Regions from separate parts of the Staphylococcus gallinarum genome, predicted to be linked through region 1. Evidence: riboswitches for the same ligand, from Rfam matches in the RefSeq annotation. Region 1 holds a riboswitch; each other region holds the start of a gene.

Evidence for each region. A riboswitch is a leader RNA that binds a small molecule or an ion and turns the genes downstream of it on or off. The one in region 1 is predicted to bind thiamine pyrophosphate.
Region 2: linked by a shared signal. The riboswitch ahead of JN168_RS08065 (3-oxoacyl-ACP reductase) and the one ahead of JN168_RS08795 (ECF transporter S component) in region 1 are both predicted to bind thiamine pyrophosphate.
Region 3: linked by a shared signal. The riboswitch ahead of JN168_RS00755 (thiamine phosphate synthase) and the one ahead of JN168_RS08795 (ECF transporter S component) in region 1 are both predicted to bind thiamine pyrophosphate.

Annotation. Positions count from the first base shown of each region.
Region 1 covers NZ_CP069082.1:1,881,633-1,887,142, forward strand. Annotated here, with positions in the region: gene JN168_RS08780 (class I SAM-dependent rRNA methyltransferase) at 1-427, opposite strand, end outside; gene auxA (lipoteichoic acid stability factor AuxA) at 637-1,938, opposite strand; gene graF (glycopeptide resistance-associated protein GraF) at 2,202-2,336, shown strand; TPP riboswitch at 2,557-2,658, shown strand; gene JN168_RS08795 (ECF transporter S component) at 2,748-3,323, shown strand; gene JN168_RS08800 (ABC transporter ATP-binding protein) at 3,336-4,751, shown strand; gene JN168_RS08805 (energy-coupling factor transporter transmembrane component T family protein) at 4,744-5,510, shown strand, end outside.
Region 2 covers NZ_CP069082.1:1,722,937-1,728,446, reverse strand. Annotated here, with positions in the region: gene ffh (signal recognition particle protein) at 1-407, shown strand, start outside; gene JN168_RS08070 (LLM class flavin-dependent oxidoreductase) at 781-2,082, opposite strand; gene JN168_RS08065 (3-oxoacyl-ACP reductase) at 2,105-2,857, opposite strand; TPP riboswitch at 2,967-3,068, opposite strand; gene rpsP (30S ribosomal protein S16) at 3,288-3,554, shown strand; gene rimM (ribosome maturation factor RimM) at 3,947-4,453, shown strand; gene trmD (tRNA (guanosine(37)-N1)-methyltransferase TrmD) at 4,453-5,190, shown strand; gene rplS (50S ribosomal protein L19) at 5,294-5,510, shown strand, end outside.
Region 3 covers NZ_CP069082.1:174,218-179,727, forward strand. Annotated here, with positions in the region: gene JN168_RS00745 (antibiotic biosynthesis monooxygenase family protein) at 200-520, opposite strand; gene xylB (xylulokinase) at 699-2,189, shown strand; TPP riboswitch at 2,352-2,461, shown strand; gene JN168_RS00755 (thiamine phosphate synthase) at 2,536-3,120, shown strand; gene JN168_RS00760 (NAD(P)/FAD-dependent oxidoreductase) at 3,113-4,231, shown strand; gene thiS (sulfur carrier protein ThiS) at 4,215-4,415, shown strand; gene JN168_RS00770 (thiazole synthase) at 4,417-5,184, shown strand; gene JN168_RS00775 (ThiF family adenylyltransferase) at 5,184-5,510, shown strand, end outside.

The DNA.
Region 1 (5,510 bases):
TTAATGCTTCTAATATTTGATACCTGAATTTATAAATGCCTTTAGAATACCATTGAATTAATAGATGACCATTATAGTTATCTATTGTCAATCCACCTATGCCATCACCTTCACCATTAAATAATCTAAAAGCATTTGTACCGTCTATATTATAGAAATAAGTTCTTTCTTCTTTTGCTAGTTCAAACAATCTTTCAAAAAATGGTATATTAATTTCTTCGTCTTGCTCATAACTTAATACCCAACCAAGTCCCTTATGTTGTCTTCCTACATATGCTGTAGCAATATAAATACCTTGATCGTTAACGATATAAAATAAATCCCCTTCTTTCAAATGGTCATGATCATATATATCATCCGCTTCGACTAATGGATATTGATTTAAATATTTTGTTTCTTTTCCTTTATTTAATGTGGCAGTTTTCATAATATTATGACAGCCTTTCTACTATTTAGTATGATTTTAATTTGCTTATCTATTCTATCATTTCATATACATTGTTACATTAAAAATCTAATTATATCAGTACTTTTTAGTAATGTCAGATACCGTTACTCAACTTTACTTAAATACATAAAAAAACCTACCTTCCTAAATCATATAGGAAGATAGGTAACGTCTACTCACATCATACTTTAATCATTTGCAGGTTGTCGTAACTTAATCGTAAACGCAACAATAACTGCTATTAACATGATAAATAAAATCGGTGTAATGAATATTGATAATAACAATCCATGAACCATAATATTTACAAATTCTGTTAACAATTTAAAGAATAATATGCTTACCATAAACAATTGAAGATAATAGAATCTGCCGCGTAAGAAATTTGTAAGTGTCGTTAAAATATATACAATAATAATAATCATTAGTAAGAACAATGTTACCCATTCAATTACATATTGCGTCTGTGAAATTTCCCAGTCTCCTGACACAAATAATGAATTTCTATTATTGAATTCAATTAATGTAAAGAATAGTAATACCGCACCACACATAAGTTCTACATATGCGCGCTTTAACCATTTTGGTTTCTTCATCCAATTTGGAACATCGTCCTCTTGAATATCAATTTTATTCTTCCATTTTTCGATAAACTTATCTTTCTTTTCTCTAGCCTTTTGAATATCCACACTTCTTCTTGTTTTACGTGTAAATTCTGTAGTTTTGTCTTGTAAATTTTTCCAATGTTCTTTAGTTTGATTTGATACCGAGTCTTTACTAGCTCTAGAAAGCTCTGGGGCTTCCTCACCCAATTCCTCTTTAGTTAAAGGCAGTGATCTTCTCAAGAATAAGAAGTTCCAAATTGCCATTTGACCTAACAACCACATTATTAAGAAAAATGTGTTAACACTAAGAATATCAACTGGGACAATCTCGTCACTATCAATTCTGCCATAAAGCACGATTTGCGTTAATAAATAACTAATACCATATGTGAAAATAATCCATAAATAATGGTACTTTCTATGATGCTTATTTAACTCATCCTTATACACAATGTAACCAATATGCACAGCAAAAGGAATGACAAAAATAATAGCAAAGAAACTATAAACTTGCGTCATTAAAATTAGTGTAATTAAGAAAAATAAAATTCCAATAACTAAAAAGAAGATTGAAATATCATAGTCATAACCTGTCGTTCTATACAGTGTCATACCTAATAATAGGACAACGACACCAAATAAAATAATGATTATGGCGCTTACTATTGGGAAGTTCCCTATATAGTTACTCATCACCCTAATTATTTCACTGAAAAAAGCATTAATAAAATCCCATACATTATGGATATGTAACTCTGGTTTACCTTTACCATTCAATTTATGAATTAAAGGTAAATTAACCAAAATGATGAGACCTGTGAAAAGCGAAACGATGCCTATGATATAGCTATATAGTATCTCGGCGTGTTTCTTTATAAAAGACATACCATTCACCTCAAAGTTATTATATATTAACATTTAGTTCTTGTCTTTAATAATCTAATAAATAAGTCTTTAGTATGATAGATTAGTTGTATTGTCAAAATTCCACATTACTAATGATATTAAACAATTATTTCATTAAATTCGTTAATTTTATTTTTTGTTTTAAAATTTAATGTAAAACACAGCACAATCAAGCTATGTTTATAGTTAATATTATGTGGTATACCATCTATATAATCAAACATCAATAAGGAGTGTCACATATGAGTAAAGAAGAATTAAACAAAAAAGCTGCTGAACAAGCAAAAGAAGCAGAAGAAAAATTAAAAGAACAAAAAGAGTCATCATCAGATGATGTAGAGGAAACTAAAAAGAATATTCAAGACACATTGGATTAATTTAAATAAACGTTTATAATGTCAAACATTATAAAGATTTAGGGTGATGCTTTATGCATCACCCTATTTATATGTCTATCAACCCTATTTAACACCAAAACTTCAGCTATACAAACACCAATTCATACGATTTATTAACTTGTTATTTACCCTTTTATTAAAAAAGTAACCTTGACATAATATTGAAAAAGTCATACATTATAATTAAATTTAAATATAACATTCGCACTAGGGGTGTTTTGTGACTGAGATGAGGTATACCCTCAAACCCTTTGAACCTGATCTAGATTAAACTAGCGTAGGAAAGTGTATTGCGATACTGAATAATTTATTTGAGTATCTGTATGCCAATATCTAAGCGCGCACTTTTTCTAGAAGGTTGTGCGTTTTTTTATTTGGGAGGAAAGTATTATGTCAAAAGGTTTAAAACTATCTGAAATACTTGTTACTGTATTGATTGCAGTGGTATTTGCAGTGATTTATAATCTCTGGAACTTTGTTTATAAGGCAGTTCAAATTACAGGTTTGCATCTTGAAGAATTAACGTATGGCGCTTGGTTTATGGCGGCCGTAGTTGCTTATCTCATCATTCCAAAGGCAGGTATTGCCTTACTTGCTGAATTTGCTGCAGGTGCAGGAGAAACAATTATTATGGGACGTTTCGACATTGCTACAATGATTTATGCATTAGTTCAAGGCTTAGCCTGTGAAATTATCTTTTTAATTTTTAGATATAAATCACGTAGTGCAATGGTAGCAATGTTAGCAGGATTCTTAACTGCAATTGCAACGCTACCAATTGATTTTGCATATGGTTATTTAGGAGAGATTGCAGGTTGGAACTTAGCTTTATATATAGGTTGTAGAGTAATTAGTGGAATTGTTGTAGCTGGACTCCTTTCCTATTATATCGTCAGAGCCCTCGACCAAACTGGTGTTACAAAATTATTTAGACCAGCTACGAAACATGACTACGACAATCTATAAGGAGTCACAATATTGATATCCATAAAAAATTTACGATTAAAATATCCAAATGCAGATAAAAAAATATTCAATAATTTAAACTTAAATATAAATAGTAAAGAAAAGGTACTTTTACTTGGGCCATCTGGTTCAGGTAAAAGTACTTTACTCAATGTGTTAAGTGGTATTCTACCAGAATTAGTAGACCTTCCAATGAAATATGACGACCTTCATATAGACAAAGATTGTGGGGTCATTTTCCAAGATCCAGATACACAATTTTGTATGCCTAAAGTATATGAAGAATTGGCATTTGTAATGGAAAATTTACAAGTTCCTAGAGAAGAAATGGATGAACGTATCGACAATGCTTTGGCTGCAGTTGATTTAGACGTTGATAAAAATCAATACATCAATCAATTGAGTGGTGGTATGAAACAAAAACTAGCGATAGCCGAGACTATTTTACAAGAAACAAACACACTTTTCTTAGATGAACCTACAGCAATGTTGGATGTTTATGCCACTGAAGATTTATGGCAAAAAATCAAACAAATATGGGATAACAAAACAGTGATTATTGTCGAACATAAAGTAGCGCATATATGGCAACACATTGATCGTGTCATACTCTTCAATTATGATGGTGAAATCATTGCCGATGAGACACCTGAAATCATTTTAAAGCACTATGAGTCACTATTATCCGAATATGGTGTCTGGCATCCACATGCATGGGATTACGCACCAAAGCCTTTAAATAAACACTCACAGCACTTTACAACTCAGAGCGTTGTAAATTTCCAAGATATTACGATACAACGTGGAAAAAGACGGTTATTACAAATCCCTGAATTATCAATTAAATCAGGTGAATGGATTACCATAACAGGACGTAATGGAACGGGTAAAACGACATTACTCGAATCGATGATGCAACTCCTGAAATATTCAGGTGACTTATTCATAGATAACAAAAAAATCACAAAAATTAAGCAAGCTGCGCAACACATGTACTTAGTTTATCAGAATCCTGAATCTCAATTTATTACAAACTCAGTATATGATGAAATTTATATTCAATTTAAAAATAAACAAAACACAGTTGAACAAGCCAAACAAGAAACTGAAAATATGTTAACAACATTACAACTCAATTCTGTACAAACGCAGCACCCTTTCGAACTTTCTATTGGTCAGAAAAGACGCTTAAGTGTAGCAATAGCGCTAAGTTCATCTTCAAGATTCATCTTGTTAGATGAACCTACATTTGGACTAGATAGCCATAATACATTTAATTTAATTAAACTATTCCAAAAGCGTGTTCAATCGGGCCAAACAATTATAATGGTCACACATGATAACGAGATAATCTCACGATATGCTACTCGAAAGTTTAATGTTGAAAATCAATTCTTAATAGAAGAAATAGGTGATATTAATGTTTGATCAATGGAAGAAGAAACAGTCCTTCGTAGACGATGTTAATATCATCACGAAGTTATTACTTGGTGTATTGTTATTTTTCTTCGTTATATTAATACATGAATTTGATTATATGGTTTACTTTATGTCATTAATCTTAATATTTATGCTCATATTTAACGGTATAAAATTTAAGATCACGTTACCTTTTGTATTTTTCACAGTCATCTTTAGTATCATTTCCGCCTTATTTATGATTTTCTATGGTGATGGTACACATACACTGTTTAAACTAGGTTTCATTCATATCACAACTGAAAGTTTATATAGAGGGTTGCATTTGGCAATGCGTACTTCAACTGTTGCATTTTTCGGTATTCTTATTGCTTTCACTTCACAAATTGTTATGATTTTTTACAGTCTCATGCAACATTTAAAGGTCAAACCTAAAGTTGCCTATGCATTTATGGCTGCAATTCGTATGGTTCCGCTTATGTTTAGCTCTTTAATCGAGCTAAGAAAATCAGTGAAGATGCGCTATCAAATGATAGACCGAAGCAATTACAGTGGTTTAAAACGGATGAAACATTTAATTATCCCATTATTAAGTCAAAATATTCGAAAAGCACATCAACTATCAGTTGCCATGGAGAAAAAGGGCTTTAAAGACGGAAAACGTACTTACTATTATTACGCCCCGTTTTCTTATAAAGATATTCTCTTTGTCATAATAATTATCCTAATTGCAGTTTGCGCTTATTTTTTATCAGTATTATTACCAAT
Region 2 (5,510 bases), 160 kb from region 1:
AGAAGAAAATGCGCACTTCATCATTTACGCTTGAGGATTTCTTGGAACAATTAGACCAAGTCAAAAACCTGGGTCCGCTTGATGATATTATGAAAATGATTCCTGGAATGAACAAGATGAAAGGTATCAATAACTTAAATATGGATGAGAAACAGATCGACCATATTAAAGCGATTATTCAATCTATGACACCGGCTGAACGTAATGATCCAGATAGTTTAAATGTATCACGTAAGAAACGTATTGCTAAAGGTTCAGGACGTTCAGTACAAGAAGTGAACAGATTGATGAAACAATTTAATGATATGAAGAAAATGATGAAACAATTTTCTGGTGGCGGAAAAGGTAAAAAAGGTAAACGTAAGCAAATGGAGAATATGTTAAATGGTATGAACTTACCATTCTAATTCAATTTGCTTAGTAGTTTAGTCCTAGAAGATATTTAACCGTTTAACAATCAATAAAGTGCGATAAACAATGTTAGTGCTTGATGATAGTTGAATCCACTAACCTAATTCTGCAATATTACTATTAATTTGAAAAAGAGAAATCCCTTCAAGGTAATCAATGATTTGATAACTTTGAAGGGGTTTTTTATTTATGTTTTGTATTCATATTGCTGATTTATCTATGGAATTATTACTATTAATGTGAGTAATAAACTAATGGTTATCAAGAACAATAGTACACTTGTTATTGTAATGCTACTACATGTAATCATAGTTAATTATACTAATTGAATGCATTGTATTTCAATGTGTTAAAGTTACAGAAATATTTTTACAAAAGTCCAAGATTTTCTCTAAATGTAGTCCCTTCATATTCAATGCGATAAAGTCCTCGTTTTTGTAATTCAGGTACGATATAATCAACGAAATCTTCTAAACTATTAGGGAACACCGGTGGCATTAAGTTAAAACCGTCTGCAACACCAGCATTAAACCATTTTTCCATTTCGTCAACGATTTGAGTAGGTGTACCTATCAACGTTAAATGTCCGCCACCAGCGCTAAGGTAACCCAATAATTCACGCAGTGTAGGATTTTTATCATTGATAATTTCTAGTACAGTTTGGTAACGACCTTTGGGTCCTGTAAAGTTCTCTACAGGTGGTAATGGTGGAATAGGTTCGTCTAAATCCCAACTATGACAATCTTGGCGAATAAAGAACTTTAATTGATTTAATGCTGTATCAATGGCTAAGGACTCGTCCAATTGACGTTTTTTGGCGTAAGCTTCAGCATAAGTTTCTCCGACATAGGTAACTAAACCTGGATACACCTTTAAGCTGTTCGTTGGTTTTCCAACCGATGTTAATTTGTTATTTAATTTTTGGCGAAATGCTGTAGCTTGCTTTAGGTTCCAAGCGACTGCATAGACAGCATCTGCATACTTAGTTGCTAGTGTGATACCTTGATCTGAGGCACCAGCTTGCATTGCAATGGGTTTGCCTTGAGGACTTCCAGGTGTCGTTAGTGGTCCTTGGACATCGAAATAATGACCTTTAAAATGAATTGGCTGAATTGCATCAGCGTTGATTAAAGTATTTTCTGCTTTATTATGTAAGAAATCTGCCGTTGTCCACGAATCTAATAACAGATTCATGACTTGAGCGAATTCGTCTGCTTTTTCATAGCGCGTATCATGATCTGGTAGACGCTCCATACTGTGGTTTGCTGCTTCTAAATCAGTCATAGATGTTACTAAGTTCCAACCTGCACGTCCGTTACTCATATGATCAATACTTAAGAGTTGTCTAGCTGCTGTATATGGATTAGCAAAGGTACTGGAAATCGTTGCAACTAAGCCAACGTGTTGCGTAACTTGGGCTATTGCAGCTAAATTGACCAAAGGGTCAAACCAAAATGCGGGCATATCACTTGGTGATTGTGCTGGAAAAGATTGATTATCTGCAAAAAATATCGCATCAAATAATCCACGTTCTGCAATTTGAGCTAATGATTGATAATACGAGATATCTCCTATACGTTCAACACTTGAATTGCTCATACGCCAAGCCGCTTGATGATGACCGCATCCATAAATTAGTACACCGATGTTAAGTTGACGAGTTTGTGTCATAAGATGATTCATCCTCCATTTCTTAATTCATTGTTAATCCACCATCAACTGTAAAGTTCTGACCGGTTATCCCTTTAGCTTGATCAGAAATGAGGTAGCTTACCATATTTGCTACATCTTGAGGTGATGTGACTTGTCTTAATGGCGTGGTTTGAGCAATAAGATCAAATACTTCTTGTGTCGTCACTGCACTTGCGTCAGTCGTCTTTAGTAAACCACCAGATACAACATTTGCATTAATACCATATTGACCTAATTCAGCGGCGATATTTCGTGTGAATCCTATTAAACCTGCTTTTGCAGTGGTATATTCATGGTAAGGTACGACTGGATTTTGATAAAGGTTTGTACCAATCGAAACAATTGTTCCTGTTTCTCTTGTGATAAATTGTTTAATGACTGCTTGAGTCACATTGAATGCTCCTTTTAACGTGCCGTCGAGTTGTTGTTGATAGTCATCCCAACTTAAGTCTATAAATGCTTTTTGTGCAGTGGGATCAAATTTAAATCCTACAAGCGCATTATTTACCACCGCATCTATTTGCCCAAAATGTTCTGTTGCATGTGCAATCATTTCATCAACTTGGTTTCTATCAGTAATATCTGCTGGTAAAGCGATAGCCTGTGATTCACCAATTTCACGTACGAGTTGTTTAGCTAAGTCTTTACTTTTAAAATAATTTATAATTACATTATGACCTTGTGTAGCTAATGTTCTTGCTATCGTTGCACCTAACCCTCTGCTACTACCTGTGATTAAAATTGTTTTAGTCATATATTCACCTCATCATTGATTTATTAAATAAAAAAATACACAACCCTCTCTAGGAAAGTTGTGTATCAAAAAGTATATGAATACGTCAAAAAAGACTATCAGTTTCATTATCATATTGGTAACACTTTCCTACGCTAGTCTTAGCTAGATCAGGTTCGAAGGGTTTGAGTTTTGCTCATCTCAGTTTTAAAAAACACCCCTAGTGCATGCGTTATTTAATTTAACTTCAATGTATAGCTTTTAATAAACCATGTCAAGTTGTGCAAAAGTTTAAATTTAAATACAAATCAGGTGTATGACTAAAAGTCACAGTTTAAAAATATAGATTCAATATTGGTAAAGAAAAAACTCTTTACAAAGTACTACAGAACTGTTAATATTATTTCTTGTAGAAAATAAAAATATTAAGAACATAAAGGAGAGAATATAAATGGCAGTTAAATTACGTTTAACACGTTTAGGTTCAAAAAGAAATCCATTCTATCGTATTGTAGCAGCTGATGCTCGTGCGCCACGTGACGGTCGTAACATCGAACAAATCGGTACTTACAACCCTAACAATGTAAATGCACCAGAAGTTAAAATCGACGAAGAATTAGCATTAAAATGGTTATCACAAGGTGCAAAACCAACTGATACTGTACGTAACATCTTATCAAGAGAAGGTATCTTGAAAAAATTCGACGAACAAAAATAATAATAAATCGAACGTATTGATTTATTTTAAATATGTTAGAACTAGAAGGTTATAACATAGTCTAGAAGATGATTTTTACTTTTATCTAAAGTAGAAATCATCTTTTTTTATTGGTCAATATTGAATTTGAAGGCTAAACGGTAAATAGGGTGATTTAAGCCGTAATATTAAGCTTAGAAATAAAATACTTATTGCCTGAAATTAGCGGCTTGCTAATAAGAAATACTGTATTAGTTGTTCGAGTTACTTGAATAATTTTTATTTATTTTAGTAAACACTACTTCTATACGATAACGTATTACAGCTATCTCAATCCATGTTATAATGGATTACGAATTTTATTTAGTTTCATTACCTATGAAGATAGTTGTAATGATGACGGAGGAAAAATAATGAAAGTTGAAATTGGTAAATTTGTAAACACACATGGTGTTAAAGGTGAAATTAAGATTAAATCACATTCTGATTTTACAGATACTCGATTCCAACCGGGAGAATCTGTAATAATTCAAGCTGAGGGTAAAGAAGCAGAAACGTTTAAGATTAGTAGCCACAGAATGCATAAAGGCTTGCATATGCTTAAGTTTGAAGGAATTAATAATATTAATGATATAGAATATTTAAAGGGTGCAACATTATTACAAGAACGTGATCATGATGAGATAGAATTAGCCGAACATGAATATTTCTATTCAGATATAATAGGTTGTACTGTATTTGATGATGAAGGAACTGCAATTGGACGTGTGACAGAAATATTTGAAACTGGTGCTAACGATGTTTGGGTTGTTAAAGGTAATAAAGAATATCTTATTCCGTATATTGCTGATGTGGTTAAAGATGTCGATGTGGAAGGTAGAAGTATCACAATAACACCAATGGAAGGATTGTTAGATTAATGAAAATAGATTTTTTAACACTTTTTCCAGAAATGTTTGAGGGCGTTTTGAGTCATTCGATTTTAAAACGTGCTCAAGAGAAATCAGTGTTACAGGTAAATACTGTAAACTTTAGAAATTTTGCTGAAAATAAACATGGTCAAGTTGATGACTATCCATTTGGTGGTGGTCAAGGCATGGTATTGAAACCTGAACCTGTATTCAATGCAATGGAAAGTATTGATAAGACCCCAGACACACGTGTGGTTTTAATGTGTCCTCAAGGTCGTCCGTTTAACCAAGATATCGCGCAAGAATTAAGCGAAGCGGAGCATCTTGTATTTATTTGTGGTCACTATGAAGGGTATGATGAACGTATACGGCAACATTTAGTGACGGATGAAATTTCTATGGGTGACTATGTGCTTACTGGTGGTGAATTGCCAGCAATGGTCATGACTGATGCTATTGTACGATTGATACCAGGCGTGTTAGGAAATCAACAATCACATGAGGATGATTCATTTCAAGATGGCTTATTAGAGTTTCCACAATACACACGACCTCGAGACTATAAAGGATTAGGCGTACCTGACGTGTTAGTTTCTGGAAATCATGCGCATATTGATGCGTGGCGTCATGAACAAAAACTAATTAGAACCTACGAAAAACGACCGGATTTACTTGAAAGCTATCAGTTAACAGATAAAGACCGCGAGATTATTGAAAGATATAAAAAGCAATTGAAAAATGATTAGCGATATGCTAATATATTTTAAGTGTGCAATACACGAAAAATCACTATGATCCGCTGCTATATTTTGTCGAGGCAAGAACATAGGTTGAAGGAGAGAATAAATAATGAGTAATCACAAATTAATCGAAGCAGTAACACAATCACAATTACGCACAGATTTACCAACGTTCCGTCCAGGTGACACTTTACGTGTACACGTACGTATCATTGAAGGTACTCGTGAGCGTATCCAAGTATTCGAAGGTGTTGTAATTAAGCGCCGTGGTGGAGGTATCTCAGAAACTTTCACTGTACGTAAAATTTCTTCAGGTGTTGGTGTGG
Region 3 (5,510 bases), 1.2 Mb from region 1:
CTCATATGTAGTGAATTTATGCTGAATATGCAGTGTTCAAGAAATACTTAAGCATAATCTAACATAGGAATATGTACGAAAAAATGGAGTAGTATCAGTAAATCGATTTGTCCAATCGACATCTGTACTGCTCCATTTCTTTATATCTAAAGCATATGTTTAAGTACAACTTTAGATATTATATTAAAAAGCTATAAATTTAAAATTCTACAACAGAATATTGCTTTAATACTTTTTTGAATGGACTTGGTTCACTTTCGCCGCTTTTAATTTTTTTATTCATTTCTTTATGTTCTTCGACGTGTTCAGGTCTTGCTACCCAAGTTTGGAAATCTTTTTTCTCTTGCCACTTACTAACAATGACATATTCAACTTCATCAGCCTTTGATTTCGTCCACACTTCAGCATCAATGAGCCCTTTAACGTTGTCGTTTAATTCAGCTAAATTCTTTTTGGCTTTATTGTATAATCTATCTTCATTTTCTTTATTTGTAGAAAATGCGACTTCTGTAATAAACATGTATTTCCTCCTAAAGTTAAATATTTATTAATGCTAGCACTTTTAAATTTTTTTCTCTAGTAATTTTAATTGAATTTGATTTTTTATTTAAACGTGTTATAAATATGTCGTATAAAAAATTAAAACGTATAACATGCTATTTTTTATCAAAAAAATACTTTGAAAAGGGACGATGCGCATGATTGATGCAGTATTAGGAATTGATATAGGCACTGGTTCTGTAAAGGTTATAGCTGTAAGTAGGCAAGGAAAGGTCATACAAACTGTGAGCGAACATTTAAAAATGATTCAACCTCAAGCAGGATATAATGAACAACGACCTGATGATTGGGTAAGTGCGACGATTCAGTGTATTAAAAAAATACTACAAGATCCGGAAATGGCGAATGTTAAGGTACATGGCATATCATTATCTGGTCAAATGCACAGTCTTGTAATACTTGATCAACACAATCAACCTATTCGTAATGCAATCTTATGGAACGATACTAGAACGACTGAACAATGCGTAGAAATAAGGCAGAAATTGGGGGACTATGTGTTAGAAAATCCTGTTTTAGAAGGGTTTACGTTAACGAAATTATTATGGATTAAAGCAAATGAACCTGAAAACTGGGCGCAAATTGCTACATTTTTATTACCCAAAGACTATGTTAGATATAAATTGACGGGCAATCTTCATATGGAGTATTCGGATGCATCGAGCACTCTGCTCTTAGATCCTGTGCTAGAAACGTGGTCGGAAGAATTGGCCACGCACTTTACTGTAGATCACATACTTCCGAACCTGGTGGCATCAGAGGATTTTGTTGGCTATGTAACTCCAGAATTAGCTCGGAAATTAGGGTTGAAAGAGGATGTAGCTGTCTTTGCTGGTGGAGGAGATAATGCTTGTGGTGCCTTAGGGGCAGGTGTTATCAAAGACGAACAAACATTATGTAGTATTGGAACTTCTGGTGTTGTATTAAGTTGTGATAGTAATGCAAAGACTCATTATCGACATAATTTGCATTTTTTCAAACATGTTATCCCTAATCAATCCTATGTGATGGGTGTCACACTTGCTGCGGGTGATAGTCTCAATTGGTTGCGTAGTAATATCTTGTATGATGTATCATATGAGCAAATTTTTAAAGAGGCAAATGCATCGGATATAGGGAGTAATGGTTTGTTATTTGCGCCTTATTTATCAGGCGAACGGACACCCCATGGAGATTCGAGTATACGTGGTAGCTTTATCGGGCTCAGTGCATTGCACACTAGGGGTGATATGGCACGTGCAGTAATAGAGGGTATCACCTATTCCTTGTATGAGTCCATTTGTCTATTAAGAGCAAAGGGTAAGGCAATATCAGAGGTGGTGGCCATTGGTGGAGGCGCTAAAAATGATTTCTGGTTACAACTGCAAGCAGATATGTTTAATGCTAAGGTAAAGCGATTGAAGTATGAGGAAGGGCCATGTATGGGAGCGGCTATACTCGCGATTAAAGGTCTAAATTGGTATAACAATTTAGATGCTATCATGGAGTCATTTATCTGTTTTGAGCAAGTATTCTATCCGAATCAGAACAGCCACGAACAATATCAACAATACTTTGAGGTGTATAAAAAAATATATACACAAACGCGTGAATTGACTTCAAGTTTGTTGTCATTATCAAAAAAATAAAAATTTGTTGCTTGAAAATTAAATTTGAAAACTATAGCATAGAGTTAACTTATAATTTATCAAGTGAATTAAGTTGAACTTGAAAATAAATACATAATGAGTTAAGTTTAAATTAATTATATATGTCATTTACATGTGACGTATGCAAGTTTAAAATTTCATAGAAACCACTGGAAGTGCCTTTATTAAAGGCTGAGACCGATGTAGTGACATAGGGATTCCTTGAACCTGATCCAGTTTGTACTGGCGTAGGAAAGTGGCGTTATAAACAATTAGTATTCGTTCATTCAACGTTATTTTTCTACACAGAAAAATAACGTTTTTTTATTTATTAGAGGTGAAAGGCATGTTTGTAGCGATAACAGCAGATAAATATTTAGCAAGAAAGGATATAATGCATTATTTAGCTATTGAAGCACATATTGATTATTTGATTGTTAGAACTCCAATGTCATCAGACGAATTGGTTGATTGGATTAATATGTTGCTACAGTATCAATTTCCTAAAGAAAAAGTAATTATTCATGAAAATATAGATGTTTTAAATCGTTGTGCTTTAACCGCGATTCATTTTAAAGAATATAATAATCAAGATTTATTTTTTAAGCAGCGCTTTCCACATATTCAGGTGAGCAAGTCAACGCACCATAGTAGAATGGTTGCTGAGGCAGCGCAACGTGGTTTAGATTTTGTCTTGTTTAGTCATATCTTTGAAACGAAATCCAAGCCAGGCATAGCACCACGGACAACTGACGAAATTAATGCGGCATTGCAATATGATATTCCAGTGGTCGCGTTAGGTGGCATTAATCATCGAACAATTGCTCAGTTGCCAAATGGCTTTGATGGTATTGCAGGCATCTCACTTTTTGAAAAAGATAATGTTGCACATTTAGAGCAATTGAAGGAGGTGTGGCATGCATATGTATGATGTCATCATTATTGGTTCGGGTGTTATGGGCATGTCGATAGCGAGAGCATTGAGTGAACATTCGGTCCATGTAGCTATAATTGATCGAGATATACCTGGCATGCATGCCTCGTATAAGGCTGGTGGGATGTTAGGTGCACAAAATGAATTTACTCAAGAATCAGCGCTCTATCATATCGCGCGTAAATCACAACAAATGTTTCCAACACTAGCAAGTGAATTATTGGATGAAGTCGCTTTAGATATTGAATATTTAAACAGTGGCTTAATTAAAATAAACGCCTCGAAAGCTGATGCGCATGACATTCAATTGCAGTATCAATTTTTAAAGCAATATAATGACCAGATTGAGTTGCTAACGGATTCAAGATTATGTGAATTGACCAACGCTAAGGTTATGAACAATGGCAAACAAGCGATGTATATACCGGACGATCATCAAGTCAATGCTAATCGATATACGAAAGCACTGCTTGAGTCTATAAAAAGGCGGAACGTGGAACGTTGTTATCATACGGAAGTGCATCATATTGAATCACTTAAACAAGGTTACAAAGTGAAGACACAGAATGGTTCGTTTTATGGTAAAAAGGTTATCGTCGCTGGTGGTGCATGGAGTGGTAGGTTAGTGTCACCCCACTTACAATCGCATAATGTTACAGGTGTCAAAGGTGAAGCGTTACTCGTAGAACACCCAACATTGAATTTGAATACAACGTTATTTATGACGAATGGTTGCTATATCATTCCAAAGTTACAACACCGTTACATGATTGGTGCTACAAGTTACTTTGATGATTACTCTGTCGGAGTGTCGTCGGTAGGAAGAGATTGGCTCTTACATCAAGCATCGACTATTGTACCTCAATTAAAAGATAGTCAGATGCTACATGAATGGTCCGGAATACGACCTTATAGTAAAGAAGAACGTCCAGTTATGGATGAGGTGGCGCAAGATTTGTTTGTTATCACAGGGCATTATCGCAATGGAATCTTATTATCGCCATATATTGGTGCTTTGATGTGTGAATGGTTATTAACTGGGCAACGTCCAGAAGATTTACAAGATTTTAGAATTGAGAGGAGTGTTGACAATGCAATGCATTATTAACGGTGACAGCTTTAAATTTAGCAAAGAGTTAAATATTCAAGAATTGATTCAAGAAATGGGATTAGATGAAAATCGAATCATCGTTGAACACAATGAAGAATTGATTCAACGACAACAGTTTCCTGTTCAAGTGGTAAGAGATCAAGATTGTTTAGAATTATTAGAGTTTGTAGGAGGCGGATAGGATGATTGAAATTGGTAAATTCAAATTAAATTCGAGACTATTATTAGGTACTGGCAAATTTGAGAATGAGGATATACAACAACAATCGATACAAGCATCAGAAACTGAGGTGTTAACATTTGCAGTACGTCGAATGAACCTTTATGACAAAGATTTACCTAACCCACTTGCTCAAGTAGATTTATCAAATTTTGTGACCTTCCCTAATACTGCAGGAGCAAAAACTGCACAAGAAGCGGTACGTATTGCTGAAATTGCGAATCATGCTGGTGTATGTGACATGATTAAAGTTGAGGTGATTGGAGATGATGAAACACTGTTACCTGATCCAATTGAGACTTATGAAGCTTGTAAAATATTATTGGAAAAAGGTTATACAGTATGCCCATATATTTCTAATGATGTCGTGTTAGCTAAACGATTAGAGGAATTAGGTGTCCATGCGATTATGCCGTTAGCTTCTCCAATAGGAACGGGTAGAGGCATTAACAACCCATTGAATTTAAGATATATAATAGAACGTACAAATGTACCGGTGATTGTAGATGCTGGGATTGGTTCTCCAAAAGATGCTTGTCATGCAATGGAACTAGGCGCTGATGCAATCTTATTAAATACGGCGATATCAAGTGCAGAAGATCCAGTTAAAATGGCAGAAGCGATGAAGTTAGGTATCAATGCGGGTAGATTGAGCTTTGAAGCTGGAAGAATTCCAGTGAAATATACAGCACAAGCGTCTAGTCCGACTGAAGGAATTGGATTTTTATAATGAAAAGATACCAACGTCAAGCGATTTATGCACCATTTGGTAAACATGGGCAAAGTCGACTTGAAAACACTCATATCATGATACTTGGTGCAGGTGCGTTGGGGAGTCACTGTGCGGAAATATTAACTCGGATGGGTGCAGGCAGTCTAACCATCATTGATATGGATGTCGTTGAAACATCCAACCTACATCGTCAAGCGATATTTGATGAAATGGATGCTGAACAATTGCAACCAAAAGTAATTGCCCTTGAAAATAAATTAAAGTTGATTAATAGTAATGTGAAAATCACTGCGCTATATCAAGAGCTCACTAATAACAATATT